3 regions of the Pseudogulbenkiania sp. AW2-16 genome follow, and region 1 is predicted to be linked to each of the others. Evidence: predicted binding sites of a transcription regulator. Region 1 holds the regulator's gene; each other region holds the start of a gene.
The links. The regulator FNR, encoded in region 1, switches genes on or off when oxygen is low (the NO sensors DNR and NnrR bind a similar motif). The targets are predictions, from matches to a motif close to TTGATNNNNATCAA.
Positions count from the first base shown of each region.

Region 1 (9,573 bases):
TCGCGGAAATAGGCGGTGTAGACTCCGACGCTGAACACCGACAACGACACCAGCATGGTGACCAGGGCAATACGTTCCATTCCTTGTTGCATGATTCGCACCTTTTGCCGACGGCGCTGCACGTGCCAGGTGACAGCACCCTTTTTAAACATGTACTATTGATACATCTTTAGTGGCGGCGCGTCCAGCATCAGAACATTCTGATATAGGCATCGCCGATAAGATGTATTTTTTTGACAACTTATAAGGACTTCACATGCTCAGCAGCCAGCACCGCGAACTCGTCAAAGCCACCGTACCGGTTCTGCGCGAACACGGCGTCGCCCTGACCAGCCATTTCTACCGCCGCATGTTCAGCCACAACCCGGAACTCAAGCACGTGTTCAACCAGGCCAAACAGGAGGCCGGCCAGCAGCAGCAGGCGCTGGCGCTGGCGGTACTGGGCTACGCCGAACACATCGACGATCCTTCGGTCCTGGCGCCGGTGGTAATGCGCATCGCCCACAAGCACGTCGGCCTGGGCATCCGTGCCGAGCACTACCCGATCGTCGGCCATCACCTGCTGTCCTCGATCAGCGAGGTGCTGGGCGAGGCCGCCAGCGACGAGTTGCTGGAAGCCTGGCGCCTGGCCTACGGCCAGCTTGCCGACCTGCTGATCGGGGCGGAACAACAGCTCTACACCGACGGCGCGCTGAGCCGCGGCGGCTGGTCCGGCGTGCGCAGCTTCACCGTCACCCGCAAGGTGGCGGAAAGCAGCGAGATCACCTCGTTCTACCTCTCCCCGTCCGACAAGGGCGCGGTGCCCGGCTTCCGTCCCGGCCAGTACATCACGCTGAAGCGTTTCGTGCCGGAACTGGGGTTGCTGCAGCCGCGCCAGTACAGCCTGTCGGACGCACCGGGCCAGGATTACCTGCGCATCTCGGTCAAGCGCGAACCCGGCAACGGTAGCACCCCGGCCGGACGCATCTCCAACCTGCTGCACGACACCGTGCACGAAGGCGACCAGCTCGAACTGGCCCCGCCGGGTGGCGACTTCTTCCTGCACGAAGAACGCAGCACCCCGGTCGTGCTGATCAGCGGCGGGGTTGGCGTGACGCCGATGCTCGCCATGCTCAACCATCTGGTGCTGACGCGAAGCCCGCGCCGCGTCGCCTTCGTCCACGGCTGTCGCAACGGTGCGGTGCACGCCATGAAGCGCCACGTCAACCAGCTGGCGGCGGAATGCGACAATGTCAGCAAGGTGGTGTTCTACGAAGAAGTGGGTGCCGAAGACCGCCTGGGCGAAGACTATGACCAGCAAGGCCGCGTCGACCTGGGCGCCGTGCGCGAGCAGGTGCTGCTGCCGGATGCCGACTACTACCTGTGCGGCCCCTTGGCGTTCATGCTGGCGCAGCGCGACTGGCTGCTGGCGGCCGGGGTGGACGGCGGGCGCATCCACTACGAAGTGTTCGGCTCGCATACCATAGCCGGCTGATTGTGCCGCGCGGGTGGGAGGGGTATCCTGCCCGCATCACTCGAGACAGAACGAATCATGCAGTTGACCCGCTTCACCGACCTCGGCCTCAGGGTATTGATGTACCTGACCCACCGCGAACGCGACACCCCGGTCACCATCCCGGAAATCGCCGAGCGCTTCGCCGTGTCGCGCAACCACCTGGTCAAGGTGGTGCACTTCATGGCACAGCAGGGCTGGCTGGTCACCACCCGAGGCAAGGGCGGCGGGCTGGCGCTGGCGCGCCCGGCCGATCACTACCGGCTGGGCGACGTCATCCGCACCCTGGAAGGCATGAGTGACCTGATCGACTGCGCCGAGCCGCCCTGCGCGCTGCGCAGCGGCTGCCAGCTCAAGTCGGCGCTGGACGTCGGCCTCACCGCCTTCTTCGAGGCGCTCAACCGCTTCACGCTGGCCTCCGCCGTCGCCGCGCCGACCGGCGAGGCCATCGTCCGCCTGCACCGCCGGCCCCGTCCGCTGGAGCCGGGCACCGTCTCCTAACACCCTCCGCCGCCCTACCCGGTTCGACGCCGGCACGGCGCCGCTCCGCGCGACACCGCACCGGACACCGCTCTCCCCGCCCTGCATCGGCCGCTCCGGCCCTGTGCGCTCCCCGCCACCGGGCCGCGGCGATCGCCCGGGACGGACTGGCCACGTCTGCCGCCGTACTTTGCCCTGCCGGCATCCCCCACACATCGCCCCCTCTGCGGAACATGGCCGGAAGTTTGCTTGCCTAAACCGGGTCGGCGCCATGCTATGACCACCCAGTCCCGCCTGAGTGGCCCCGCCACCTCTCACCCAGCGTTGCAGATTCCCCGGCAACACATCCCCGCAACAGAACGGCTCTAGCCTGTAGCAGGCTGGCTTCTTCGAGAAAGGGAACACCCATGAAGACCACTGAGATCGCCTTGGCCTTGCAAGGCGGCGGCGCGCACGGCGCCTTTACCTGGGGCGTACTGGACAGGCTGCTGGAAACACGCCGCTATCACCCCGCCGCGCTGAGCGGCGCCAGTGCCGGCGCCATGAACGCGGCGCTGCTGGCCTACGGCTGGATGGAGGGTGGTTACGACGGCGCGCGCGAGGCGCTGGGACAGTTCTGGCAACGGCTGTCGGCGCTCTACCCCTGGCCGGCGGCGCACGCCCCGCCCGTGGCGCTGCAAGGGCTGCTGCAGCTGTCGCACTTCCTGACCTCGGACCAGCTCAACCCGTTCGACTACAACCCGCTGCGCGAGCTGATCGCCAGCAGCATCGACTTCGCCCGGCTGCGCACCACCCCGATCCAGCTGTTCATCGCCGCGACCCACGTCAACAGCGGACGCCTCAAGCTGTTCCATGCCCACGAGCTGAGCGTGGAGCACCTGCTGGCTTCCGCCTGCCTGCCGCAGCTGCACCACACCGTACACATCGACGGCGAAGCCTACTGGGACGGCGGCCTCACCGCCAACCCGCCGCTGTTTCCGCTGGCCTACCAGGGGCGCGCCCGCGATATCGTGCTGGTGACGCTGGTGCCGCAACAGTGGGAGGAGACGCCTGGGCGTGCCGGCGCGGTCGAGCGCCGCCTCAACGACATCAGCTTCGGCTCGTCGCTGCATACCGAGTTGCAAGGGCTGGCCATCGCCAAGCGCGAAGCCGGCAGAAGTCTGTTCGGCCTGGGCCGCCTGGAGCGACACCTGCGCCAGCTGCGCCTGCACCATATCGATGCGGACGCTACCACCGGCGCGCTCGACAGCCTGAGCAAGCTCACGCCGCATCACGGCCTGGTGCAGCAGTTGTTTGCCGCCGGGCGCGAGCGGGCGCAGGCCTGGCTGCAAGAGCACGGTGCGGAAGTCGGGAGAAAAAGCACGATGCGGCTGTGGCGGCGCATCGGCTGACACGGGGCGACGTCGTCGCGGCGCAACGAAGAGCCGCGGCAAGAGCGCGCCACGACCGCAAGGCGGCCGTGGCGGGAAGGGAAAGGATCAGATGGTGCGCGAGTAGCGCGCCTTGGTCTGGCGCTCGCGCAGGTGGCGGTCGAAAGCCATGGCGATGTTGCGGATCAGGAAGCGGCCTTTGGGCTCAACCATCAGGAAGTCGCCGTCGAAAGTGAGCAGGCCCTGCTGCTGGAACTCGCGGATGGCCGGCATCTCGGCGGCAAAGTACTCGGCGAAGTTGATGCCGTGCACCTGCTCGATGGCTTCCACCGACAGCGCGAAGCGGCACATCAGCGCCTGGATGATGGAGCGGCGCAGGATGTCGTCGCCGTCCAGCACCATGCCGCGCAGCACCGGCAGGCGGTTTTCGTCGAGTGCGGCGTAGTAGCTCTCGAGATCCTTCTCGTTCTGGCTGTAACAGGGGCCGACCTTGCCGATGGAGGACACGCCGAAGCCGATCATGTCGCAGTCGGCGTGCGTGGAGTAGCCCTGGAAATTGCGCTGCAGCCGGCCCTGGCGCAGCGCCACGGTGAGGTCGTCCTCCGGCTTGGCGAAGTGGTCCATGCCGATGAACACGTAGCCGGCGGCGGCCAGCTGTTCCACCGAGTGCTGCAGGATGTCGAGCTTGACCGGCGGCAGCGGCAGGTCGGCCTCGTTGATGCGCCGCTGCGGCATGAACACCGTCGGCAGATGGGCGTAGTTGTAGAGCGCGATGCGGTCCGGCCCCATGGCGATGACCTTGTCGACCGTGGCCGCCACCGACTCCTGGGTCTGCAGCGGCAGGCCGTAGATCAGATCGACGCTGACCGAGCGGAAGCCGGCCTCGCGCGCGGCGTCGATCACCACGCGCGTCTCTTCTTCGCTCTGGATGCGGTTGACCGCCTGCTGCACGCGCGGCTCGAAATCCTGCACCCCGACACTCATCCGGTTGAAGCCCAGGCGCGCCAGATGCAGCACGGTGTCGCGCGTCACCTTGCGCGGATCTATCTCAATGGAATATTCTCCCTCCGCCAAGAATTCGAAGCGGGTCCGGAGTATCCCCATCAGCCGTTCCAGCTGTTCATCCGACAGGAAGGTCGGGGTGCCGCCGCCGAAGTGCAGCTGGATGACTTTTTCGCGCTGCCCCAGCACGTCGGCCACCAGGCCGACTTCCTTCTCCAGGTAATTGAGGTAGCGGTCGGCGCGGCTCTTATCCTTGGTGATGATCTTGTTGCAGCCGCAGTAATAGCACACGGTGTTGCAGAACGGCAGATGCACGTAGAGCGAGATCGGACGGCTGTTGGCGCCGATCTTGCGCTGCTGCAGCCAGTGACGGTAGTCCTTGGCGCTGAAGTCGTCGGTGAAGCGGTCTGCGGTCGGGTACGAGGTATAACGCGGGCCGGCGCCGTCGAGACGGGCGATCAGGGCGCGGTCGAACTCGCAACGTGTGGGCGAAAACGGTGGGTGGGTGGTGTTCATGATGTCTCGCGATGGAAAAACCAGTGGTGGACTGGTAAATTTGCGGCAAACCTCCCAGAAACGCTTTGACCGACATCAAGGCCCAACGCTTTGACCAACATCAAGGCTTACTTAACAGAAGCGGACATGCCGCATGACTGACTCGACTGTTGTTCCCCTGCAAGCCCTCAAGGTCTCCTGCTCCAACTGCACGCTGCGCGAATTGTGTCTGCCCCTGGGTCTGAACCGTGAGGAAATGACGCGACTGGATGCGGTGATCCGCCAGAGCCGGCGCCTGAAACGTGGCGAAGCGCTGTTTCGCAACGGCGAGGGCTTCAAGTCACTGTACGCGGTACGTACCGGTTTCTTCAAGACCTGCATCTCCAGCCAGGACGGGCGCGAGCAGGTCACCGGCTTTCACATGTCGGGCGAACTGATGGGACTGGACGGGATTTCGGCCAACGTGCACGGCTGCAACGCCGTCGCGCTGGAAGACAGCGAAGTGTGCGAGCTGCCGTTCAGCCGCATGCAGAACCTGGCGCTGGAGATTCCCTCGCTGCAACACCACTTCTACCGGCTGATGAGCCGCGAGATCGTGCGCGATCACAACGTGATGATGCTGCTGGGCAATATGAAGGCGGAGGAACGGCTGGCCGCCTTCCTCATCAACCTGTCGCAGCGCCTGACGGTACGCGGTTTCGCCGCCAACGACTTCATCCTGCGCATGAGCCGCGAGGAGATCGGCAGCTTCCTGGGGCTCAAGCTGGAGACGGTGAGCCGCACCCTGTCCAAGTTCCAGCAGCAGGGCTGGATCGCGGTGGACCACAAGCACATCCAGCTGGAGCAGCCCGAGCAGCTCAAGCAGTTGGTCGCCGGCTGCGCCAACGCCCACCCGACGCCGAACCACTGAGAACCTGTTTACGATCTCGCGAGCTAGAGCGAGACAAGGCAAAAACAGCTGAGGATGCGGAGTTTACAAGTAGTAAATGAGCATTCCAAAGTCGTTTTTAACGCCGTATCGCCGAAGCGCAGCAGATCGTAAACAGGTTCTGAGCCCTTCCGCGCCCCCGCGGTCCTAGCGTCAGCGGGCGGCCCACCGGCCACCGCGGCATGAATGGCGTTCAGCGCCCCCCGCTTCCCGCCTTGCCATTGGTCAGTTCCTGCACCGTGTCGAGCAACTCGGCCAGTCGCGCTGGCGGCGGCCAGTTCGGCGGGCAGACAAAACCGCGCGCCACTTCCTCCCAGTCCCCGCCCCCCAACGGCAAGACCTCGGCCACCAGCTGTGGCGCCTCTGCCGCCGCCAGGTGGCGGCGCAGCGCGTCCTCGTCCAGCGTCTCGGCCTCGTCCACCCGCGCCGGCGCCAGCCAGCGCAAGCGCGGCAGCCACACCCAGCGCGACGCCAGCGAGCGCCGCGGCCACGGCGCCAGCAGCGGGCGCGCCCAGCCGGTGAGGAGGTCGGGGGCCAGCGGCGGCTCGAGCAGCACGGCATGGGGATAGAACAGCCAGCCCGCCAGCCCGGCCGCGGTGCGGCAGCCGACGAAGCCGGGCGGCAACAAGGGTTGCGCCGCCGCGTGGCGCGACAGCGCGAGCTGATCCTGCAGCTTGGCCGCCTTCAGCGCCCAGGCATCGCGCAGGCTGGGGCCGACCAGGGTATGGCGCCCTTCGCCCAGCATCAGGTAGAACTTGCTGGCGGTTTCGAGGTGCCACGGCTCGCCGTCGATGCGCAGCAGGAAGTCGAATTCGCCAACGGTGCGCAGCTCGCCATTCTGCACCTGCAGATTGGCCGCCACGCACTCGATGTGCGGCGCGAGCTCGAACCAGAACGCCAGCAGATTTTCGGCGTAGCGACCAAGGCGGGTGGTGGGACGGGCGGCGAGCCAGGCCACCAGCGCCGCCGGGGCGCGGTCGAGTTCGGCCAACAGTGCCGGTCCGGCGTCGCCCAGCAGGCGCTCGGGCAGAATGTCGGCGCCGGTCAGCCACGGCGCCGGCGCCGTCAGGAGAAAGGCCAGGTCGCGCACCGCCGGGTACGCGTAGGGCAGGTAGAAAGTGCTACTGCTGGCGCTGGCCGTCATCGCGCTGGGCCACGCGCTGCACCTGCTTCAGGAAGCCACGCAGGATGTCGATTTCCTCGCGCAGCAGGTTGGCGCGGTTGAACAGGGTACGCAGGCGGCGCATCAGGCGCTCGCCGTTGCGACGCTCGTAGTAGCCGATATCGGCCAGGGTCTGGTCGAGGTGGCCGCAGAAGCCCTCCACCTCGTCGCGCGTCGCGCTCTCCGCTTCGGCGCGCAGGTAGTCGACGTCGACGCCGGTGTGGCTGAACAGCTCGTAGGTCATCACCTGTACCGCCATCGCCAGGTTGAGCGAGAAATACTCGGGGTTGCCGGGAATGGTCACCAGCCGGTTGCACAGCTCGACCTCGTCGATCGACAGGCCGAAGGTCTCGTTGCCGAACACCAGCGCCACTTGTTCGCCGTCGCGCGCGCGCGCCACCAGCTCCGGCGTGGTTTCGCGCGGAGTGGAGAGCGGCGTGGTCAGCTCGCGGCGGCGGCTGGTCAGGGCGCAGGCCACGGTGACGCCGGACAAGGCTTCGGCCAACGTGTCGACCACCACCGCCTGCTGCAACAGGTCGACCGCGCCGGAGGCCAGCGTGTCGGCCTCGGGGCTGGGGAAGGTCTTGGGCTCGACCAGGTAGAGCCGCGACAGCCCCATGGTCTTCATCGCCCGCGCCGCCGATCCGATATTGCCCGGATGGCTGGGGCGCGCCAGCACCACACGAATGTTCTTCAAAAAATCAGGGACTTCGGGTTTCTTCATTCGCCATTTCGCATTAAAATAGACGGCTTATCAAAAGCCCGTCCATGAGCCGGGTTTTTTCGTTCCTTAACCCAGATTGTTTCCTACTACGACTTTCCCTACCGGGAAAGGCGGGGTAGTTGTCTTTACTAGAGGCCGTCAATGCATCCCATGCTCAACGTCGCGGTGAAAGCCGCCCGTCGCGCCGCCAGCGTCATCCAGCGCGCGTCGCACAACGTCGACACCATCCGCGTCGAGAAGAAGCAGCACAACGATTTCGTTTCCGAAATCGACCGCGCCGCCGAAGAGGCCATCATCTCGACCATTCTCGACGCCTACCCCAAGCATGGGATTCTAGCAGAAGAGTCCGGCGCCCAAGGCTTGGGCAACGCCGAGTTCGAGTGGATCATCGACCCGCTCGACGGCACCACCAACTTCCTGCACGGCCACCCGCAATACTCGGTGTCGATCGCCCTGATGCACAAGGGTCAAATCCAGCAGGCCGTAGTGTATGACCCCAACCGCAACGACCTGTTCACCGCCTCGCGCGGCGTCGGCGCCTTCCTCAACGACCGCCGCATCCGCGTTTCCAAGCGCATTGCCATGAACGAATGCGTGATCGCCACCGGCTTCCCGGTGACCGACCAGAGCTACATCGACCAGTACCTGGGCATGTTGAAGGACGTGCTGGGCAAAACCGCCGGCGTGCGCCGCGAGGGCTCGGCCGCGCTCGATCTGTGCAACGTGGCTTGCGGCCGTGTCGATGGTTTCTGGGAGTTGAACCTGAAGCCGTGGGACATCGCGGCGGGCAGCCTGATCGTGCAGGAAGCCGGCGGCATCGTCACCGACCTCAAGGGCGAGGACGGCTGGCTGGAATCCGGCGACATCGTGGCCGGCAGCCCGAAGGTGCTGGCGCAGTTGCTGCATACGCTGGCGCCGCACGTCGGCTGATCGTTCTCCCTCCGTATTTCCAACGCCCCGTCAGTCAGCTGGCGGGGCGTTGTTGTTTGGAGGTACGGTCTGGAATAGCGTTTTCGGCGAAGTTATGGGCTATTGCTATATGGCTGGTGAGGGGGGGCCGGTTCCGCCCGGCGGACGGGAAGGGGGAATTTGCGTCGCCAAATTCCCCCTTCACCCCCAAAGGCGAGCCCACCGCCGCTTGTTTCCGTCTGGCTGGAGGCTGGCGAGGCGCCGTGCAAACTCGCCGTTCGCTAACGACGAACGGCTCAGACAGCGCACGGCTTAAAACCTCGCCATCCGCCATCCAGCCGGCGCGGCAGAAGGGCCGATGGGGCGCATCGGTCATGTCTTAGCTTTGGGAATAACAGGCGAAGGAAGAGATGAGGATATTCTCTACTGCATTGGCCAAAGACATTGGCCGTGCTCTTCGGCCAACCGTGCCGGAATCCCTCCAGATTTGTCTTTTCACCGCATCAAATCAACCCGCTCAATGCGCCAGTAGCGGATCCCCCTTCTGCCGTGCCGACGGGTGGCTTTGTCGAGGTTTTAAACCGCCGGCTGTCTGAGCGATTCGACGCTAGCGAATCGCGAGTTCCGGCGGTGCCTCGACAAAGCCGGGCCCCGGCGGGATCACACGGCAGGTGGGGGTCGCCTTTGGGGGTGAAGGGGGAATTTGGCGACGCAAATTTCCCCTTCCCGTCCGCCGGGCGGAACCGGCAAACCCCACACCTCAGCCCCCTATAGGAATTGCCTATAACCCAGCCAGACGGCCCCCTACCCTGTGCGAAAAACCGCACACCTCCCCTCCCCTTGTCTGATCTTTCGCCCACGCCCCACGCCTGTCAAAAATAAAATAACAACAATTCAACAACTTACAAAAAATCGCCGCATGGCACGCTTCCTGCAAACCAGTACCACAAGGACACCGCCGAGTGTCCTGTTCAGTACAACACCGAAGGAGACAAACCATGCTGCGTCATA
Region 1 is NZ_CP157668.1:422,007-431,579, forward strand. It holds gene ABKF58_RS02035 (hypothetical protein) at 1-92, opposite strand, end outside; gene hmpA (NO-inducible flavohemoprotein) at 257-1,474, shown strand; gene ABKF58_RS02045 (RrF2 family transcriptional regulator) at 1,532-1,993, shown strand; gene ABKF58_RS02050 (patatin-like phospholipase family protein) at 2,380-3,363, shown strand; gene hemN (oxygen-independent coproporphyrinogen III oxidase) at 3,451-4,860, opposite strand; gene fnr (fumarate/nitrate reduction transcriptional regulator Fnr) at 4,994-5,749, shown strand; gene ABKF58_RS02065 (DUF1853 family protein) at 5,961-6,911, opposite strand; gene ABKF58_RS02070 (RNA methyltransferase) at 6,889-7,653, opposite strand; gene ABKF58_RS02075 (inositol monophosphatase family protein) at 7,795-8,583, shown strand; gene ABKF58_RS02080 (ABC transporter substrate-binding protein) at 9,561-9,573, shown strand, end outside.

Region 2 (9,573 bases), 700 kb from region 1:
CGCCAGCCAGCCGTGCACGGTCAGCCGCAGCCAGGCTGGGGCGTGGCGCAGGGCCATGTAGTGCTCGACGATGGCCAGGCCCTTGAGCCAGGCCACCGACAACGCCGCCAGCGCAAGGTGGCCGGGGGTGAGGTGAGCGTCAGCAAGAAAAGCCGCCAGCAGGGTCAGCGCGGTCAACCACAGCCACACCCGCCAGACGGTAGGGAAATCTCTCAAAGCGTTCATAGTCATCAACTTACGCGTCGGGCCCCGGCCTCACCTTGACCAAGGGCAAGCAATAAAAATCACTCAGAACCGGTTCAGGATGTGTCGCGGGTGGCCCTCGGCTGGGCTACGCCATGGCGTCCCGATCAGGGACGTGCAACACGATCGTGGACAGGCTCTAACGTGCCACGTACACCAGCGCGAACAGCACCACCCACACCAGGTCCACCATGTGCCAGTAGGCGGCGGCGGTCTCCACACCGGCGAGCTGGCCCGGCCGGTAGCGCCCGTCGCGGGCGTACACTGCCACGGCACCGACGATCACCATGCCGAGGATGACGTGCAGGAAGTGGAAGAAGGTGAGCGACAGGTAGAACATCCAGAAGGTGTCGCTCGACAGCGTGATGCCGGCGGCGAACTTTCCGGCGAACTCGCCGCACTTGAGCACCACGAAGCCCATTCCCAGCGCCACGGTCAGCCACAGCAGACGGCGGGCGGTGCGCTGGCGATCGAGCACGAAGGCCCGCACCGCCGCCGACACGCTGGCGCTGCCGGCAATCAGCAGCAGGGTATTGACGGTGGGCACGCCCAGCGCCAGCTGGCGCTGGCCGGCGACGAAGGTGGCAGGGTCGTGCGCCCGGGCATAGCCGTAGGCGAGAAAGAACACCCCGAACACCAGCAGCTCGGCGAGGATGAAGAACCACATCGCCAGATCGCCCGGCACCTCGCGCGGGTTGGCCGAAGCCGACAGGGTTACGCTCTGGTTCATATTTGCCTCCCAGGATCCGGCCCGGCCCCGCATCGCACACGCAGCGGGCCAAACCGGCTTCCGATAAAAAAAGGCGACCCGAATCCCCCCGGGCCGCCTTTAGCTACACACACTCAGTGGGCGGCTTCGTCGGTCTTGCCCTTGACGAAGAAGCTGATGATGTAGAGCGCGAGACCGATGAAGAACACCACACCGCTGGCTTCACGCAGCCAGTAGTAGGTCGCGGCATGGTCCTGAGCGGCCATGAACGGCATCGGCGTGGTACCCATGCGCTGCAGCGACACCTGCACGTAGCCGGCGGCGGTCAGGAACAGCGTGATGGCCACCATGGCGAGGGTCATCAGCCAGAACGACACCATCTCCAGTTTCTGGGCGCCGCGGCTGTTGGCCTCGCGACCACGCAGCTTGGGCATGGTGTAGGAGATCATCGTGATCACCACCATGGCGTAGGCACCGTAGAAGGCCATGTGACCGTGCGCGGCGGTGAGCTGGGTGCCGTGCGTCAGGTAGTTCACCGGAGCCAGCGTATGCAGGAAGCCCCACACCCCGGCGCCGAGGAAGGCCATCACACCGGTCCCCAGGGCCCACAGCACGGCGGCCTTGTTCGGGTGTTCGCGACGGCGACGGTTGACCATGTTGAAGGCGAACAGCGTCATCATGAAGAACGGAATCGGTTCGATCGCCGAGAAGATCGAGCCCCACCACTGCCAGTACCCCGGGGTACCGATCCAGTAGTAGTGGTGACCGGTGCCGATGATGCCGGAGATCAGCGTCATGGCGATGATCACGTACAGCCACTTCTCCACCACCTCGCGGTCGACGCCGGTCACCTTGATCAGCACGAAGGCCAGCATGGCGCCCATGATCAGTTCCCACACGCCTTCCACCCACAGGTGCACCACGTACCACCAGAAGTACTTGTCCAGCACCAGGTTGGTCGGGTTGTAGAACGAGAACAGGAAGAAGATCGCCAAGCCCCACAGCCCCAGCATCATCACCAGGCTGACGCTGGTCTTGCGGCCGGACAGCACGGTCATCGACAGGTTGTAGAGGAAGGACAGCGCCACCAGCACGATCCCCACCTTGGTGATGGTGGGCTGCTCCAGGAACTCGCGTCCCATGGTCGGCAGGATTTCGTTGTGGGTCAGCTGGGCCAGCGTGGCGTACGGTACCGACAGGTAGCCGACGATGGTCAGGGCGCCCGCCACCAGGAACACCCAGAAGGTGATGATGGCGAGTTTAGGACTGTGCAGCTCCCGTTCCGACTCCTCCGGAATCATGTAGTAACCGGCGCCCATGAAGCCGAACAGCAGCCACACGATCAACAGGTTGGTGTGCACCATGCGCGCCACGTTGAACGGAATTTCCGGGAACAGGAAATCACCGATCACGTACTGCAGGCCCATGATCAGGCCGAACACGATCTGGCCGAAGAACAGCCCGATGGCGGCAATGAAGTAAGGCTTGGCTACCGCCTGCGAGCGGTATTTCAGCCGGGTGGCGGCGTGTTCCTCCACACCCCGAGGGGTGTCGAGAACCGCCGTGGTCGAGGTACTCATGCGAATCTCCCTAAATCTGACAAGAATTCATCCCGCTCGGCAGCCTTAGCCTTCGATGTTGGGCGGCCAGTTGTTGGTATTGATCTCGGAGCTGTACTTGAGGAAGGCGACCAGGTCGTCCAGTTCGCCGTCGGTCAGATGGAACTGCGGCATCTGGCGACGACCCGGGGCGCCGGTCGGCTGACCCTTGATCCAGGCCTTGATGAACTCCGGTCCGCGGCGCTGGTAGACGTTGCCCAGTTCCGGCGCAAAGTAGGCGCCCTCACCCAACAGGGTGTGGCAGCCGATACAGTTGCGCGTCTCCCAGATGTTCTTGCCGCGTGCGACCTGCTCGGTCAGGTTGACGCGGTTGTCGCGCTTGGGCAGCGCCTGGGTGGTATCGAACGTCAATGCAAGAAACAACAGAAAGAAAAACACCGCCCCACCATAGAAAATATTGCGGGCGGTCGACTTGGTGAAGCTGGCGCTCATACGGCCTCCTATCACATATCACCGGAAACACCCGGTGCCTGGGGTAAACTGTATGGGCGATACATGTTTACGACATTGATGCGAATCAACGATTTCCCGGCCGCGCCATTCCTACACTTGCGCCATTGTCATCGCCTTGCTGCAGGAGTCCGCATGAACCACCCCGCCTCTCCCCCCTCTCGACAGCGGCCACCAGCGCCGCTCAGACCGCCTCCGCCAACGACGACTTCCCCCCGGCACGGTCTGCCTGATCGGCGCCGGACCGGGCGATCCGGAACTCATCACGGTCAAGGGACTGGCCCGGTTGCAACGAGCCGAGGTGGTGCTGTACGACCACCTGGTCGACCCCGCCGTGCTGGCACTGGCGTCGCCCTCGGCCTGGCGCATTGACGTCGGCAAGGAAGCCAGCCGCCACACCTTGCCGCAGGGCGAGATCAACGCCCTGCTGATCCGCCAGGCACGCCAGGGCCGGCGCGTGGCGCGCCTCAAGGGCGGCGACCCGTTCCTGTTCGGCCGCGGCGGCGAAGAGGTCCAGGCGCTGGCCGAGGCCGGCATTCCGTGCGAAGTGATCCCCGGCATCACCGCCGCCTGCGGTGCCGCGGCGCGCGGGCTGATCCCGCTCACCCACCGCGACCACGCCCAAGGCGTGAGCTTCGTCACCGGCCACCGCCGCGACGGCGAAGACGAACTCGAGTGGACGCGCCACACCGGCGCCGAGGAAACCCTGGTGATCTACATGGGCCTGGCCGAAGCGGCGCGCATCTGTGCCGAGCTGATGCGCCACGGCCGCCCCGGCACCACCCCCGCCGCCGTGATCGAGCGCGCCACCACGCCGCAGCAGCGCATCGTCAGCGCCGACCTGGCCACCCTGCCGGCACGCATCGCGGCGGCCGGCGTGCGTCCGCCAGCCTTGCTGATCATCGGCGAGGTGGTGCGGCTCTACCCGACGCTGAGCGCCGCCTCAGCCACCGTGGCAGCCGCGCCGGCATGAGCCTGCCGGCACGCGCCGGAAGTGTTGCATCGACCCGACACCGGCCCCGAGCAGGGCCGGTGCGCATCGGCCCGGCGGTAGCGGCTCGGCAGCTCAACAGCCGACCAGTTTCGTCACCAAAGCGACTATTCTCCCCGCCGGCTCCCCGTGTCGGCGGGCACCGCCGACACCCTGCCCGCTGCGCCGCGTCCGTGCCGCCGCCGGCGCGTGACGAATCACGTTGACAGGCTGCGGCGGCATCTCTAGATTCGGCACCAGCCGCGTCAAACATTGCGGGAGAGACCACCTTGAGCGGTGGCGCCGAAGGGGTATCGCCCCAGAAACTCTCAGGCAAAAGAACCGCAATGTCGTTCGGCTCTCTGGAGAGTAGGCCCGTGAGGCCTCGCCGAAGGAAGCATGGCCGGGTGCCCGTCACCCCGCCGTAATCTCTCAGGCAAAAGGACAGAGGGGGCGTCATCTGACCTGTGTCGGATGGGGACCCGCGTCCGTGCCGTTGCACCCGCCCTTTACCCCTTCCCTCGCCCGTGCGGGCCACAGGTCGACACCAACGACCGGGCACGCGGCGGCCGCCATTGGCCGCCGGCCCTGCAACAACAAGGACAGCACATGTTTACCCAGGATATGCAGATTGCCGGCTTCGACGACGCCCTGTGGAACGCGCTGGAGGCCGAGCGCCAGCGCCAGGAAGATCACATCGAGCTGATCGCCTCCGAAAACTACACCAGCCCGCGCGTGATGCAGGCGCAGGGCTCGCAACTCACCAACAAGTACGCCGAAGGCTACCCCGGCAAGCGCTACTACGGCGGCTGCGAACACGTCGACGTGGTCGAGCAGCTCGCCATCGACCGCGCCAAGCAGCTGTTCGGCGCCGACTACGCCAACGTGCAGCCGCACTCCGGCTCGCAGGCCAACGCCGCCGTCTACATGGCGCTCTTGGAACCGCACGACACCGTGCTGGGCATGAGCCCGGCGCACGGCGGCCATCTCACCCACGGCGCCAAGGTCAACTTCTCCGGCAAGATCTACCACGCGGTGCAGTACGGCCTCAACCCGGACACCGGCGAGATCGACTACGACGAAGTGCAAAGGTTGGCCGAAGAACACAAGCCGAAGATGATCGTGGCCGGCTTCTCGGCTTACTCCCTGGTGCTCGACTTCGCCCGCTTCCGCCAGATCGCCGACAGCGTCGGCGCCTACCTGTTCGTCGACATGGCGCACGTCGCCGGCCTGGTCGCCGCCGGCCTGTACCCGAACCCGGTGCCGTTCGCCGACGTCGTCACCACCACCACCCACAAGACCCTCCGCGGCCCGCGCGGCGGCCTGATCCTGTGCAAGAGCAACCCGGAGCTGGAGAAGAAGTTCAGCTCGCTGGTGTTCCCCGGCATCCAGGGCGGCCCGCTGATGCACGTCATCGCCGCCAAGGCGGTGGCCTTCCTCGAGGCGCAGCAGCCCGAGTTCAAGGCCTACCAGCAACAGGTCATCGCCAACGCCCGCGCCATGGTCACGGTGTTCCAGAACCGCGGTTACAGCGTGGTGTCCAACAAGACGGACGACCACCTGTTCCTGCTGTCGCTGATCAGCCAGGGGCTGACCGGCAAGGCAGCCGACGCGGCACTGGGCGCGGCGCACATCACCGTCAACAAGAACGCCGTGCCGAACGACCCGCAAAGCCCGTTCGTCACCAGCGGCATCCGCATCGGCACCCCGGCCGTCACCACGCGCGGCTTCAAGGAAGCCGAAGTGGAGCGCGTGGCAGGCTGGATCTGCGACATTCTCGACGATATCGAGAACCCGGCGGTGATCGAGCGCGTCAAGCATCAGGTGGCCGAGCTGTGCGCAGCTTTCCCGGTGTACCGCGGCTAAGAACCCGCCTCACGATCGGTCGCGCACGCCGCAGGATGGGGGCAATTCAGAGGAACCCATCATCGATGGATTCCCCATCCTGCGATGAGGACAATGCCAACAGCCCTCTCGGAAACGTGGCAGGATCGTGACCCTTGATCGAGTTTTACCCCGGCCGGAAACGGCCGGGGGTTGTCTCCCGAATTCATCAGGCCCCCGCCTAGCGGGGTGCCGTAGCAAGAGAAGCAACCATGGCAATCAGCGTCTTTGACCTGTTCAAGATCGGTATCGGCCCGTCCAGTTCGCACACCGTGGGGCCAATGCGCGCCGCGCGTCAGTTCGTCGCCCGGCTGGAGAAGGACGGCCTGCTGGAACGAGTGGCCAGCGTGCGCAGCGAACTGTTCGGCTCGCTCGGCGCCACCGGCAAGGGCCACGGCTCGGACGTGGCGGTACTGCTCGGCCTGCAGGGCGAACTGCCGGACGAAGTCGACACCGACGCGGTGCCGGCCATGGTGGCAGCAATCCGCAGCAACAAACGGCTGTCGCTGCTCGGCCAGCACGAAGTGGTGTTCACCGAGCCGGAGCACCTGGTGCTGCACAAGCGCAAGTCGCTGCCCTTCCACCCCAACGGCATGACCTTCGAGGCCCGCGACGACGCCGGCAACGTGCTCGACAAGCGCGCCTACTACTCGGTAGGTGGTGGCTTCGTGGTGGACGAGGCGGCGGTGGAGGCCGGCTTCGTGCCGCCCGGCGCCACCGAGCTGCGCCATCCCTTCAACAACGCCGCCGAGCTGCTGGCGCTGTGCAAGGAACACGGCAAGCCGATCAGCCAGATCATGCTGGAGAACGAACTGGCCTGGCGCAGCGAGGAAGAAGTGCGCGCCGGTCTGCTCAACATCTGGCACGTGATGCAGGCGTGCGTGAAGCGCGGCTGCGCCCACGAAGGCATCCTGCCCGGCGGCATGAAGGTCAAGCGCCGCGCCGCCGATATGCACCGCAAGCTGCTGGCGGCGCCCGAGGCCAGCCTGCGCGACCCGCTCACGGTGATCGACTGGGTCAACCTCTACGCGCTGGCGGTAAACGAAGAGAACGCCGGCGGCGGCCGCGTGGTGACCGCGCCGACCAACGGCGCGGCCGGCATCGTGCCGGCGGTGCTGCACTACTATTCCCGCTTCGTGCCCGGCGCCAATGAAGACGGCGTGGTGCGCTTCCTCTTGACGGCCGGCGCCATCGGCATCCTGTTCAAGCTCAACGCCTCGATCTCGGGGGCGGAAGTCGGCTGCCAGGGCGAAGTCGGCTCGGCCTGTTCGATGGCGGCGGGCGGGTTGGCCGAAGTGATGGGTGGCACCCCGGAGCAGGTGGAAAACGCCGCCGAGATCGGCATGGAACACAACCTCGGCCTGACTTGCGACCCGGTGGGCGGCCTGGTGCAGGTGCCCTGCATCGAACGCAACGCCATGGCCTCGGTCAAGGCCATCAACGCCGTGCGCATGGCGCTGCGCGGCGACGGCCAGCACTTCGTCTCGCTCGACCGCGTCATCAAGACCATGCGCGACACCGGCCGCGACATGAGCACCAAGTACAAGGAAACCGCCCGCGGCGGCCTGGCCGTGAACATTGTCGAGGTGCCGGTCAACATCGTGGAATGCTGACCGCGTGCCCTCGGCACCCTTCCTCTGACGTCTCTTCCCCCGCTCGCCGGGGGTTCTTTTTTGTCTGGTCCGGCTCAGCGATACAGCGCCGGAAACGCGCGGTGCAGGGCGTCGAGCTTGGGCAGATCGTTGATCACGATGTAAGGGTTGTCCGGGTGCAGCGCCAGGAAGTTTTGGTGGTAACCCTCGGCCGGATAGAACGCCTTGAGCGGCACTACCTGGGTGACGATGGGTTGGCCGAACACGCGCGCCTTGTCCAGCTGCGCAATATAGGCCTGCGCCACCTGTTTCTGGCCGGCGTCGGCATAGAATATCGCCGAGCGGTACTGCGTGCCGTGATCCGGCCCCTGGCGGTTCAGCTCGGTCGGGTCGTGCGCCACCGCGAAGAACACCTGCAACAGCTGGCCGTACGAGACCTTGGCGGGGTCGTAGGTGATCTTCACCGATTCGGCGTGGCCGGTGGTCCCGCTACTGACGGTCTCGTACCGGGCGCTGGCGGCGCTGCCGCCCGAGTAGCCCGAGACCACGCTGGTGACGCCCTTGACGTGCTTGAACACCGCGTCGACACCCCAGAAACAGCCACCGGCGAGCACGGCGACCTGGCTGCCGTGCTCGGGGAGAGGCACGCCGGCAAAGGCAGGCACGGTCTGGGCACGAGCCGGCGCCAGCAGCCCGCAGCCGACCGACAGCACCAACAACAGGGTACGGATGCGAATCATGGTCTTCCTCCTCAGCAAGTGGGATGGGAACGTGACGCCGGGCGCCGCCGGCAAAACCCTGCTGGCGTCGTTGCCCGCGTGCGAATCCTTAGGTTCACCCAGCAAGCTTTTGCCGCACGACGTGTACCGTAGCGTCGCAAAAACGTCGGCCAAGTCGCGTTTTCTGCCAGCGCCCGCCCGGCCAGGAACGTGGCACCGGTTTTGTCAGCGCCGTTTAGCCGAAGGTAAACGCGAACGCCTGCACCCCGGCGTCGAGAAACTCGATCTGGAAGGTGCGTTCCCGTGCACCTGCCTGCTGACGCACCAGCTGGTACAGCCGGTTGCCGTCGACTGTACCGCTGCCGTCAGCACCGACGTCGGCACCGTGGTCGGCTCCCGGTGCCGCACCATCGAGCGTGACGCGGAAGCGCACCGGCGAGCCAGTGCGGATTACCCAGCACCAGATGCAGGTCGCGGCCGCGGAAGCGATAGACGATGGCCCCCTGCGGGCGCGCCAACGTGGCCGATTCGCCCCCCACCTTCCAGCGGCCAGCGAGCCCCCATTGGTTGAGCACTGGAGCAGGCGGCACCGAATACAGGGCGACACGATCCGGCCGGAAGCGCTCGGGCGAAGCGAAATGCTCGGCGCGTTCACTGCCGATATAGGTTTCCGGCGAGACATTGACGTCGCCACCACCGGCCGCCATCACGCCCTGGGCGGGCAACGGCAGCACCCGGGCCATCGGGCCGGACACCTTGGAGTGGGCCTCCGCCAGCAACTGGCGGATCGCCGCTTCGGTGTGGGCGTAGTCGCCCTCGCCGAAGGTGTGGTCGCGTACCCGGCCCTGGGCATCGATCAGGTAGTGCGCCGGCCAGTACTGGTTGTGGTAGGCGTTCCAGATGGAGAAATCGTTGTCCATCGCCACCGGGTAAGGGATGCCGAGGTCGCGGATGGCTTTGCGCACATTGCCCTCGTCGCGCTCGAAGGCGAACTCCGGGGCGTGCACGCCGATGATCACCAGGCCCTGGCGTTGATAGTTGTCCCACCACGACTTCAGGTAGGGCAAGGTGCGCAGGCAGTTGATGCAGGAGTAGGTCCAGAAATCCACCAGCACCACCTTGCCGCGCAACGCTGCCAGGCTCAACGGCGGCGAATTGAGCCAGCGCGTGGCCCCGGTGAGCGCCGGCGCAGGCCCTTCATCCGCCAGTTTGAGCGTGCCCGCCACCGGCATCACGCCGGCGTTCGGCGCAGGCACGGCAGGCGGCCTCGCGCGAGCCGACAGCGTGTTGATCAGCGCCTGCTCGGTGCCGGCGGTGCTGGCGTAGGAGATTTTTGCGAGATATTGGGTGTCCAGCCCGAGCGCGATCGCCGTCACCCCGGCCAGTA
Region 2 is NZ_CP157668.1:3,919,575-3,929,147, forward strand. It holds gene ABKF58_RS18860 (cytochrome C oxidase subunit IV family protein) at 1-225, opposite strand, end outside; gene ABKF58_RS18865 (cytochrome c oxidase subunit 3 family protein) at 383-973, opposite strand; gene ABKF58_RS18870 (cbb3-type cytochrome c oxidase subunit I) at 1,087-2,532, opposite strand; gene ABKF58_RS18875 (c-type cytochrome) at 2,578-3,003, opposite strand; gene cobA (uroporphyrinogen-III C-methyltransferase) at 3,254-3,994, shown strand; glycine riboswitch at 4,258-4,346, shown strand; gene glyA (serine hydroxymethyltransferase) at 4,601-5,857, shown strand; gene ABKF58_RS18890 (L-serine ammonia-lyase) at 6,088-7,488, shown strand; gene msrA (peptide-methionine (S)-S-oxide reductase MsrA) at 7,563-8,207, opposite strand; gene ABKF58_RS18900 (hypothetical protein) at 8,422-8,619, opposite strand; gene ABKF58_RS18905 (cytochrome c biogenesis protein DipZ) at 8,552-9,573, opposite strand, start outside.
Region 2: cobA (uroporphyrinogen-III C-methyltransferase) is a predicted target of FNR. The motif match lies at 3,079-3,092, and genes of this name have one in related genera.

Region 3 (9,573 bases), 1.2 Mb from region 1:
GGCGCGGCGCAGGATGGCGGGATAGATGCCTCGCGCTTCGCCGTGGGGGCCGGCGTACATGGTGGGCGGGCTGCCGGTATCGAAGTTGATCACCAGCTCGCCGGCATGCAGGGGGCCGGCGCCGGCCTGCAGGCCGAGTAGCAAGACGTAGGCGTTGATGCGGTGGCGGTGCATCGGCGGCTCCTATCGGTGTCTGCCTGGCGGGGTGTCATCCGTTTTCATGCTAGACGATACGGCAAGCGGTGCACGTGCTACAGCCAGCGCCCCGGGTTCATCAGGCCGGCGGGATCGAGCGCCTGCTTGATGGTCTTCATCAGGGCGAGCGCCACCGGGTCCTTGTAGCGCGCCAGCCAGTGCGGCTTGAGCTGGCCGATGCCGTGTTCGGCGGCCAGGGTGCCGGCGTGGCGGTAGACCAGGTCGTAGACGATCTCGTTGACGCGCGGCTCGTCGGCGAACAGCTCGGCGTTGCCGGGGCGGGTGTGGCTGACGTTGTAGTGCAGGTTGCCGTCGCCGGCGTGGCCGAAGGCGACCACGCGCACGCCGGGGAAGGCGGCCTGGAGCGCCGTGCCGGCCTCGTCGAGGAAGGCCGGGATGGCCGAGCTCGGCACGCCGATGTCGTGCTTGATGCTGGGGCCGTCGCGCTTCTGCGTCTCGGACATCGCCTCGCGCAGCTGCCACAGCTTCTGCCGTTCCGTCTCGCTCTGCGCCACCACGCCGTCCAGCATGTCCTGACGGGCGAGCCAGGCCACCAGCCGCTCGCTCAGTTCGGCCGAGCCGCCGCTGTCGGAGAGTTCGATCAGCAGCGCCCACGGCGCGGTGAATGGCAGCTGGCCGGGGTGGTAGTGGGCCAGCAGGTTCTGGCACACCTCGGACAGGATCTCGAAGGTGGTGAGCCGGTCGCCGAAGGCGTCCTTGAGCGCGTTGAGCCAGGCGATGGCGCTGGCGGCGTCTCTGACGCCGACCCAGGCGGTGGCGTGCGCCGTGGGGCGGGCGAACAGCTTGAGCGTGGCGGCGGTGATCAGCCCGAGCTGGCCTTCGGCGCCGATGAAGAGCTGCTTCACATCCAACCCGCTGGTGTCCTTCCTCAACCCGGACAGCGCGTTGAGGACCTGCCCATCCGGCAACACCACTTCCAGCCCCAGCGTCAGCTCGCGCATGGTGCCGTAGCGCAGCACCGCCAGCCCGCCGGCGTTGGTGGAAAGGTTGCCGCCGATCTGGCAGCTGCCTTCCGAGGCCAGCGACAGCGGGAACAGCCGGTCGGCGTCGGCCGCCGCCTGCTGCACCGCCGCCAGCGTCATGCCGGCCTCGACGGTGAGGCTGTGGTTGGCGGCGTCGAGCGCGCGCACGCGGTTGAGGCGCTCCAGCGCCACCAGCAACTGGCGGCCGGAGCCGTCCGGCGTGGCGCCGCCGCAGGTAGAGGTGTTGCCGCCTTGCGGCACGATGGCGACTCGGTGTTGGCGCGCCAGCCGCACCAGGGCGGCTACCTCGGCGCTGGAGCCGGGGCGCGCCACCGCCAGCGGCCGGCCGTGGTAGCGGCCGCGCTGGTCGGTGGTGTAGCGCGTGGTGTCGGCCTCGGCGGTGAGCAGGTTGGCCGAACCGATGACGCCGGCCAGCCGGGCGAGGAAGTCGTTCATGGCGGGGGCCTCAGTCGGGGATGTCCGGCGCCATCAGTTGGTCCGGATGCTGCCAGCCGGGCAGCGCGGCGAGGCGCTCGAGCCAGGCGGCGACGTGCGGCCAATCGCGGACGCTGAGCCCGGCCTCGTCCAGCCACCACAGGTAGGCGCTGGCGCTGAGGTCGGCGATGGTGACGCCGCTCTCCAGCAGGAAAGGCTGCTGGGCGAGCTGGGCGTCCAGTACCGCGAGATCGGCGCAGGCGCGCAGTTCCAGCCAGGCTTCCACCTCGGCCGGGACGCTGGCGAAGCGGCGGTAATAGCGCAGGTTGGGTACCGACAGGCCGATGCGGTTGGCTTCCCAGCCCAGCCATTCGCGGATGCCCTGGCGCTCGCCGGGGCGGCCGGCCAGCACGCCCTCGCTCTCGGCCAGCCATTGCAGGATGGCGTTGGACTGCACCATGGGCACGCCGTCCACCACCAGCGCCGGCACCTCGTCCCAGCGGCTGGCGGCGCGGAAGTCGTCCGGGCGCTCGGCGCGCGGCGCGGCCAGATCGACGTGGCGGTATTCGTGCGAGACGTCGCCCAGCATCAGTGCCAGGCGGACTTTGTAGCTATGGCCGGAAAAGCGGTTGCCGTACAGGGTAAGGGTGCTCATCGGGGTCCGTTCGAAAGGGCGGCGGGGTGTTCGCCGCGCTGTGGGTGGATGACGTGCCCGCCGGCGTCACTTCTGCCAGTAGGTCTTGACGTTGACGAACTCGTAGAGCCCGAATTCCGACAGCTCGCGGCCGTAGCCGGAGGCCTTGACGCCGCCGAAGGGCAGGCGCAGGTCGGAGCTGGTGTGGCGGTTGAGGTAGACGCTGCCGGCCTCGATGTCGCGCGCCAGCGTCCAGCCGCGCTCGGTGTCGGCGGTGTAGATCGAGGCGCCGAGGCCGAACGGGGTGTCGTTGGCCAAGCGAATGGCGTCGGCCTCGTCGCGCGCGCGCAGGATGCTGGCCACCGGGCCGAACACTTCCTCATGGTAGACGCGGCAGGCCGGGTTGACGTGGTCGAGCACGGTGGCCGGGTAGTAGAAGCCGGCGCCGTGCGGCATCTGGCCGCCGCGGAGCAGGGTGGCGCCGTTGGCGGTGGCGTCCAGCACCTGGGCGTGCAGCGCCTCGCGCAGGTCGGCGCGCGTCAGCGGCGCCAGCGTGGTGGCCCGATGGCGCGGGTCGCCGGGAATCTGGCGGCCGGCTTCGGCGAGGAAGGCGTCGACGAAGGCGTCGGCGATCTCGGGCACCACGATCATGCGCTTGGCGGCGTTGCAGCTCTGGCCGGCGTCGCGGAAGCGCGAGTGGCAGGCTTCGCGCGCCGCGGTCTCGATGTCGGCGTCGGCCAGCACGATGAAGGGGTTGCTGCCGCCCAGCTCCAGCACGGTCTTCTTGAGGTGGCGCCCGGCCAGGCTGGCGATGACGCGGCCGGTATTGGTGGACCCGGTGAACGCCACCGCGTCGGCGGCCTTGATGGCGTCCTCGACCTGGTCGTGCTCGATCCAGGCCGCGTCCAGCACGGCGAGGTTGGCCGAAGCGACGATGTCGAGCAGCTTCTGCGTGCTTTGCGGCACCGACGGCGCCGGCTTCACCGAGGCAGGCGTTGCCGGCCATCAGCGCCGGCACGGCGAAGCGCAGCACCTGCCAGATCGGGTAGTTCCACGGCATCACCGCCAGCACCAGGCCCAAGGGCTCGAACGCCACGCCGCTGTGGCTGGCCTGGGTCGGGATGGTCTTGGTGGCCAACAGCCCCGGCGCCAGCTCGGCGTAGTAGCGGATCAGCTGCACCGATTTGTCGATTTCGGCCAGGCACTCGGCGGTGAGCTTGCCGACTTCCAGCGTCACCAGGTCGGCCAGCGCCACGCGCTCGGCGGTGAGGGCGTCGGCCAGCTTCAGCAGCCATTCGGCGCGCTGGGCGACGCTGAGGCGTGCCCAGGGGTGCTGCGCGCGCTTGAGCCGGGCGACGGCGTCGGCGAGTTTGTCTTCGGGCCAGGCGGGACGGGTGAACACCACCTCGCCGTTGGCGGGGTTGCAACTGGTAAAGGCTGTCATGGCAGGGCAGAAAACGCGATAGTGAACATCACTGTAACAAAAAGCCCCGGCCGAGGGCAGCCGGGGCTTTGGTCGCAGGCGACGCGGACGTTCAGAACCTGGCCATGATCTTGCTGCGCGATCCCTGATCGGGACTCATGCGCTCTGCGTGCGAATCTATCGCTGAGCCAATCGAAGATTGGCACGCAGGGATTCGCTCAGCGATCGGGAATCCTCATGGACTCCATGTCCATTCCGGTTCCTGTGCTGCTCTTCATCCCGCTGAGGGCCGCTCGCGACAGATCCTGAACAGGTTCTCAGGCCGGCGCCAGACCGGCCGGCTTCTCGCCGTGCAGGAAGTAATGGATGGTCTCCTGCACGCTCTTGATGGCGTCGCCGAACGGCAGCGGCTCGGCGCCGCGGAAGAACAGCCCCTTGCTCACCTCGCCGCGGAAGGCGGCGGCGAGCTTGAGGTCGATGCAGAACTGCCCGACCTTGGCGAGCCCGTCGCGCAGGCCGCACACCGACAGGCAGTTGAGCGCCTGGGTGCAGCGGCGCGGGTCGGCCTTGGCGTTGGCCTGCAACTTGTCGAGGCGCTTGAGGTAGCTCTTCAGCCACGGCGTCAGCACCCCGCGCGCCGGCAGCCCGGCCACGCTGACGAATTCGACGATGTCCTCGGCGCGGGCGCCGGCCAGGGTCTGCTTGAACTGCGGGTGGGCGTCGCCTTCCTCGGTCACGGCGAAGGCGGTGCCGATCTGCACCGCTGCGGCGCCGTAGTCGTTGAGGTAGGTCTGTACCTTCTCGTGGCTGTTGACGCCGCCGGCGACGATGAGCGGAATCTGCTCGCGCTCAAGTCCCAGCGACTGGAACAGCGCGAAGGTCTCGTCCAGCACCCGCTTGAAGTCGAACTTGGCGTCGGCGATGTCGTCGAGACGCGCCGCGCCGAGGTGGCCGCCGGCATGTTTGGGATGTTCGATGACGATGGCGTCGGGCAGGCGGTTCTTCTTCATCCAGCGCTTGAGCACGATGCCGATGCCGCGTGCCTCGGACAGGATCGGGATCAGCGCCACGTCCGGATGCGCGGCGGTCATCTCCGGCAGATCGAGCGGCAGGCCGGCGCCCATCACCACCGCGTGCGCACCCGACTCGCAAGCCTGGCGCACGTAGTCGGCGTGGGCGTCGACCGCCTTCATCACGTTGACGGCGACCAGGCCCTGGCCGTCGGCGTTGGCCAGGGCGCCCTTCACCTCGCGGTCGAGCGCGATCAGGTTGAGGCGGTTGAGTTCGTCGGCGCCGCCGGCGCGTTCGCTCTGTGCCATCAGGTCGGGGTGCAGGTGGCGCAGGTCGACGCTGGCGATGGTGCCGACGCCGCCGGCACGGGCCACGGCGCCGGCCAGGCTCTTGGCCGAGACGCCGACACCCATGCCGCCCTGCACGATGGGCAGGAGGCTACGGCCGCGGATCACGAGGGGGAAAACGGGTGGGTCATGGTGGGTGGGTTCTGGCTGCGGGGAAAGGCTCACATTGTAGGGAGGCGGGGTGGCAGGGCTTTGATCGGAGTCAAGGAAGACCCGGCCCCGCCGTGTTCTCCCCGGTTTCAATGCTGGCGGAAGGTGAAATCGGCAAAGCGCAGCGCGATGTCATGGTGATTGCCGGGCCAGCCGGCGGGCCACGGCGTCGGCAGCGGGGCGGGCGGGCGGATCGCCTGCCAGCGGTAATGGCGCACGCCGTGCGTCGCCAGTTCCTCGGCCAGCCGCGCCAGCGCCGCCACGTCGTGCCAGTGCGGGTGGATCGAGGTGCGGCACTCGTAGGCGACGCCGCTGGCCAGCAGCAGCTCGAGGCTGCGGCGCGCGGCGCGGCCACTGCCGGGCACGCCGGTGAGCGCATCGTAGCCGGCCCACTCCGTTTTCACGTCGAAGCCGACCCAGTCGAGCAGCGGCAGCGCTTCGGCCAACTCGGCCGGGTACGCCCCGCCACTGTGCAGCCCGGTGGCGAAGCCGAGTGCGCGCACCTCGGCCAGCAGGGCCGGCAGCGCCGCCTCGGCCAGCGGTTCGCCGCCCGAGAACACCACGCCGTCGAGCAGGCCGCGGCGGCTCGCCAGCCACTCGCGCAGCGCCGGCCAGTCGGCCTTGCCGTCGCGGCGGCGCCACAGCTGCGGGTTGTGGCAGTAGCCGCAGCGCCAGGGGCAGCCGGCGAGGAACACCACCGCCGTGAGCTTGCCCGGCCAGTCGCAGGACGAGAACGGCTCCAGTCCGCCGATGCGTGCCGCCTCAGCCGGCTTCACGCTCATCGAAGTGCAGGCGTTCGTTGAACTCGCCCTGTTTGCCGATGTTGAACGCCGCCACCGGACGGTGGTAGCCCATCACGCGGGTCCACACCTCGCAACGGGTGCGTTCGCTGTTGTCCAGTACGGTGTCGAGATGGCGTTGTTCGGACAGATTGCTCATGGTGTTGCCTTTCTAAAAGAGTCAAAAGGTTGGCCGAAGCCGGGGGCATGGTGCTTTAACCCTGCCTGCGCCGCTTCTCCGCCAGCAGCTCCGCGTCGCAGCGCGGGCAGAACTCGTGGTGGCCCGACAGGTAGCCGTGCTTCGGGCAGATCGAGAAGGTTGGCGTGATGGTGATGTAGGGCAGGCGGAACCCCGCCAGCGCCCGTTTCACCAGTTGGCGGCAGGCCTCCGGGCTCGACACCGCCTCGCTCATGTAGAGGTGCAGCACGGTGCCGCCGGTGTACTTGCGCTGCAGCGCCTCCTGGCGCGTCAGCGCTTCGAACAGGTCGTCGGTGAAGCCCACCGGCAACTGGCTGGAGTTGGTGTAGTAGGGCTGCTCGGCCGTGCCGGCCTGCAGGATATCGGCGAAGCGCTTCTTGTCTTCCTTGGCGAAGCGGTAGGTGGTGCCTTCCGCCGGCGTCGCCTCCAGGTTGTAGAGATGGCCGGTCTGTTCCTGGAACGCCAGCATCTGCTCGCGGATGTGGTCGAGGTAGCGGCAGGCGAAATCGTGTCCCCAGGCGCTGGTGATGTCGTCACGGTCGGCGGTGAAGTTGCGGATCATCTCGTTGATGCCGTTCACCCCCACCGTGCTGAAGTGGTTGCGCAGCGAACCCAGGAAGCGCTTGGTGTAGGGGTAGAGGCCCTCGTCGATCAGGCCCTGCACCACGCGGCGCTTCTCCTCCAGCGTGTCGCGCGCCAGCGCCATCAGGCGGTCGGTTTCCGCTAGCAGGCCGGGCAGGTCGCCCTTGAAGCGGTAGCCCAGGCGCGCGCAGTTGAGCGTCACCACGCCCACCGAGCCGGTCTGCTCGGCGCTGCCGAACAGGCCGTTGCCGCGCTTCAACAGTTCGCGCAGGTCGAGCTGCAGGCGGCAGCACATGCTGCGCACCATGTGCGGTTCGAGGTCGGAGTTCACGAAGTTCTGGAAGTAGGGCAGGCCATACTTGGCGGTCATCGCGAACAACAGATCGGTGTTCTCGCCGTACCAGTCGAAATCCTTGGTGATGTTGTAGGTCGGGATCGGGAAGGTGAACACCCGCCCCTTGGCGTCGCCTTCCAGCATCACCTCGATGTAGGCGCGGTTGATCAGCGCCATCTCGCGCGCGCAGTCGCCGTAGGTGAACGGCATCTCTTCGCCACCGATCAGCGGGATCTGCTCGCGCAGGTCTTCCGGGCACAGCCAGTCGAAGGTGAGGTTGGTGAACGGCGTCTGCGTGCCCCAGCGGCTCGGAACGTTGAGGTTGTAGATCAGCTCCTGGATGCACTGCTTGACCTGCTCGTAGGAGAGCCCGTCCTTTTTCACGAACGGTGCCAGGTAGGTGTCGAAGGAACTGAACGCCTGCGCGCCGGCCCACTCGTTCTGCAGCGTGCCGAGGAAATTGACGATCTGGCCGCAGGCTGAGGACAGGTGGCGCGGCGGCTGCGATTCCACCTTGCCCTGCACGCCGTTGAAGCCCATTTGCAGCAAGGTGCGCAGCGACCAGCCGGCGCAATAGCCCGACAGCATGTCCAGATCGTGGATGTGGAAGTCGCCCTCGCGGTGCGCGCGGGCGGCCTCGGCGCTGAATACCTTGGCGAGCCAGTAGTTGGCGGTCACCTTGCCGGCCACGTTGAGAATCAGCCCACCCAAGCTATAGCCCTGGTTGGCGTTGGCTTGCACGCGCCAGTCGGCGCGGCTCAGGTATTCGTCGATGGCGGCGACGGCGTCGACCGGGGCGACAGGGTGGTCAGAAAGGCGGGCTGCTTCAGTCATGGCTCAACATATGGTGTTTGTTTCGTTGAGGTGCACTATAAATGGTGGAATGACGCTCGGGTGCGCGATGCGGGAATCCCTTGACGTGGATCAAGCGGTAAACCGCATCATGTTGTGTCGATGAAATGAAAAAGGCACAGCATGCTGTGCCTTTTGGGGTGTGACCGGTAGGGCGGGTGGGGCGGAGCGCAAGCCATCGCCGCCGAGGCGAATCGATGGGGTCCGGCATTGACTGCACAAGGTCGCGCAGCGTTGCGAAGGAGAATACCTTCACCCATCCGACAGCCAGGAAATGTGGAGTAGACCCATTCATTAGTAGGCGAGCGAGCCAAAGCCGGTTGAGTGCCGCCAGCGCACAGGACGCGGAATGGACATGTAGTCCATGAGGATTCCGTATCGCTGAGCGAATCTCTGAGGGAGATTCGCACGCAGTACTGCCGGCACTCTTAAGGCGTAGCCGCCTAATGAAACGGGGCTTCAGCGCTCGGCGTAGACGAAGCGTTTCCCCGTCTTGTCGAAGGCGTACACCTTGTACGCCACCTTGCCCATGCCCTCCATGCCCGGGCTGCCCGGCGGCATGCCGGGCACGGCGAGGCCGACGAGGTTCTTCGGCTTGTCGTGCAGCACCTTCTGCACCAGGTCGGCCGGCACGTGGCCTTCGAAGGTGTAGCCGCCGATGCGCGCGGTATGGCAGGCGCCCATGTCGGAGGGGACGCCGAAGCGCGAACGCACGCTGGCGAGTTCGCGGCTCGGTTCCACCTGCAGCGTGATGCCCTTGCCTTGCAGGTGCTCGGCCCAGGCCGTGCAGCAGCCGCAGTTGGGGTCCTTGTACAGCGTGCCCTGGGCGGCCAGAGCGTGGCCGGAGAAGATCAGTGCGCCGATCACGGCGAGTCGTTGCGGAGTATTCATGGTCGATAGCTGTCCTGAGAGGGAGAACCTGGCGGCTCGGTGGCGGGCCGCCGCGTGCGGGATTCGCTTGCCTGCTCAGGCGACCGGGGGGCGGGTGGCCACCGGCGGGATGAACTGCGCCTCCCCGCCGCGTTCGTGTCCCACCTGCACCGCCCCGGGCGAGACCCGCCGTACTTCTCCGACATCGGCATGGGCAGCTGTTGCGTAAAAATGACAGCACGCTGGCGCATCGGATGGCAGCGCCCGGTGGCGGCAGCCGGCGTCAGCCGCCGCCATGCAGGGTGCGGCGGTGCTGCCATGGCACGCCTTTGGCGGTGCGCTTTGCGCCAGGGTGGAGAGCGGCAAGGCCAGCCACACGGTCAGCACCAGCAGCAGCAAGGGGCGGAGGAAGTTCATGCAGTAATCGTAGCGCAGGTGAGGTGTGCCGGGCTTGAGCTGGCACAAATCATTTCAATCTTCATTGTTTTCAAAGAATGGTGTAACCTTTTTAAAGAAATACCCAATCAATTTTCGTCAGCCCCTCAGCTCGACGCCGGACGATCCCGCCCGGGGCCCGCAGGGGCCGGCCCTACCATGGAATCCGTAGCGCATGGATACCTTGAAGGCACTGATGGTCTTTATGACCACCGCCGAAAACGGCAGTTTCTCCGACGCGGCGCGCAAGCTCGGCGTCTCTCCCGCCGCCATCAGCCAGAGTATCGCCCGGCTCGAACAGGAACTGGAAGTCCGCCTGTTCAACCGCACCACGCGCCAGCTGA
Region 3 is NZ_CP157668.1:1,613,741-1,623,313, forward strand. It holds gene ABKF58_RS07810 (substrate-binding periplasmic protein) at 1-174, opposite strand, end outside; gene ABKF58_RS07815 (FAD-binding oxidoreductase) at 252-1,634, opposite strand; gene ABKF58_RS07820 (glutathione S-transferase family protein) at 1,645-2,268, opposite strand; partial or broken gene ABKF58_RS07825 (aldehyde dehydrogenase family protein) at 2,335-3,691, opposite strand; gene ABKF58_RS07830 (NAD(P)H-dependent flavin oxidoreductase) at 3,988-5,094, opposite strand; gene ABKF58_RS07835 (anaerobic ribonucleoside-triphosphate reductase activating protein) at 5,268-5,960, opposite strand; gene nrdD (anaerobic ribonucleoside-triphosphate reductase) at 5,941-6,117, opposite strand; gene ABKF58_RS07845 (ribonucleoside triphosphate reductase) at 6,173-7,906, opposite strand; gene ABKF58_RS07850 (DUF411 domain-containing protein) at 8,384-8,815, opposite strand; gene ABKF58_RS07855 (hypothetical protein) at 8,891-9,211, opposite strand; gene ABKF58_RS07860 (LysR family transcriptional regulator) at 9,405-9,573, shown strand, end outside.
Region 3: ABKF58_RS07845 (ribonucleoside triphosphate reductase) is a predicted target of FNR. The motif match lies at 7,987-8,000, and genes of this name have one in related genera.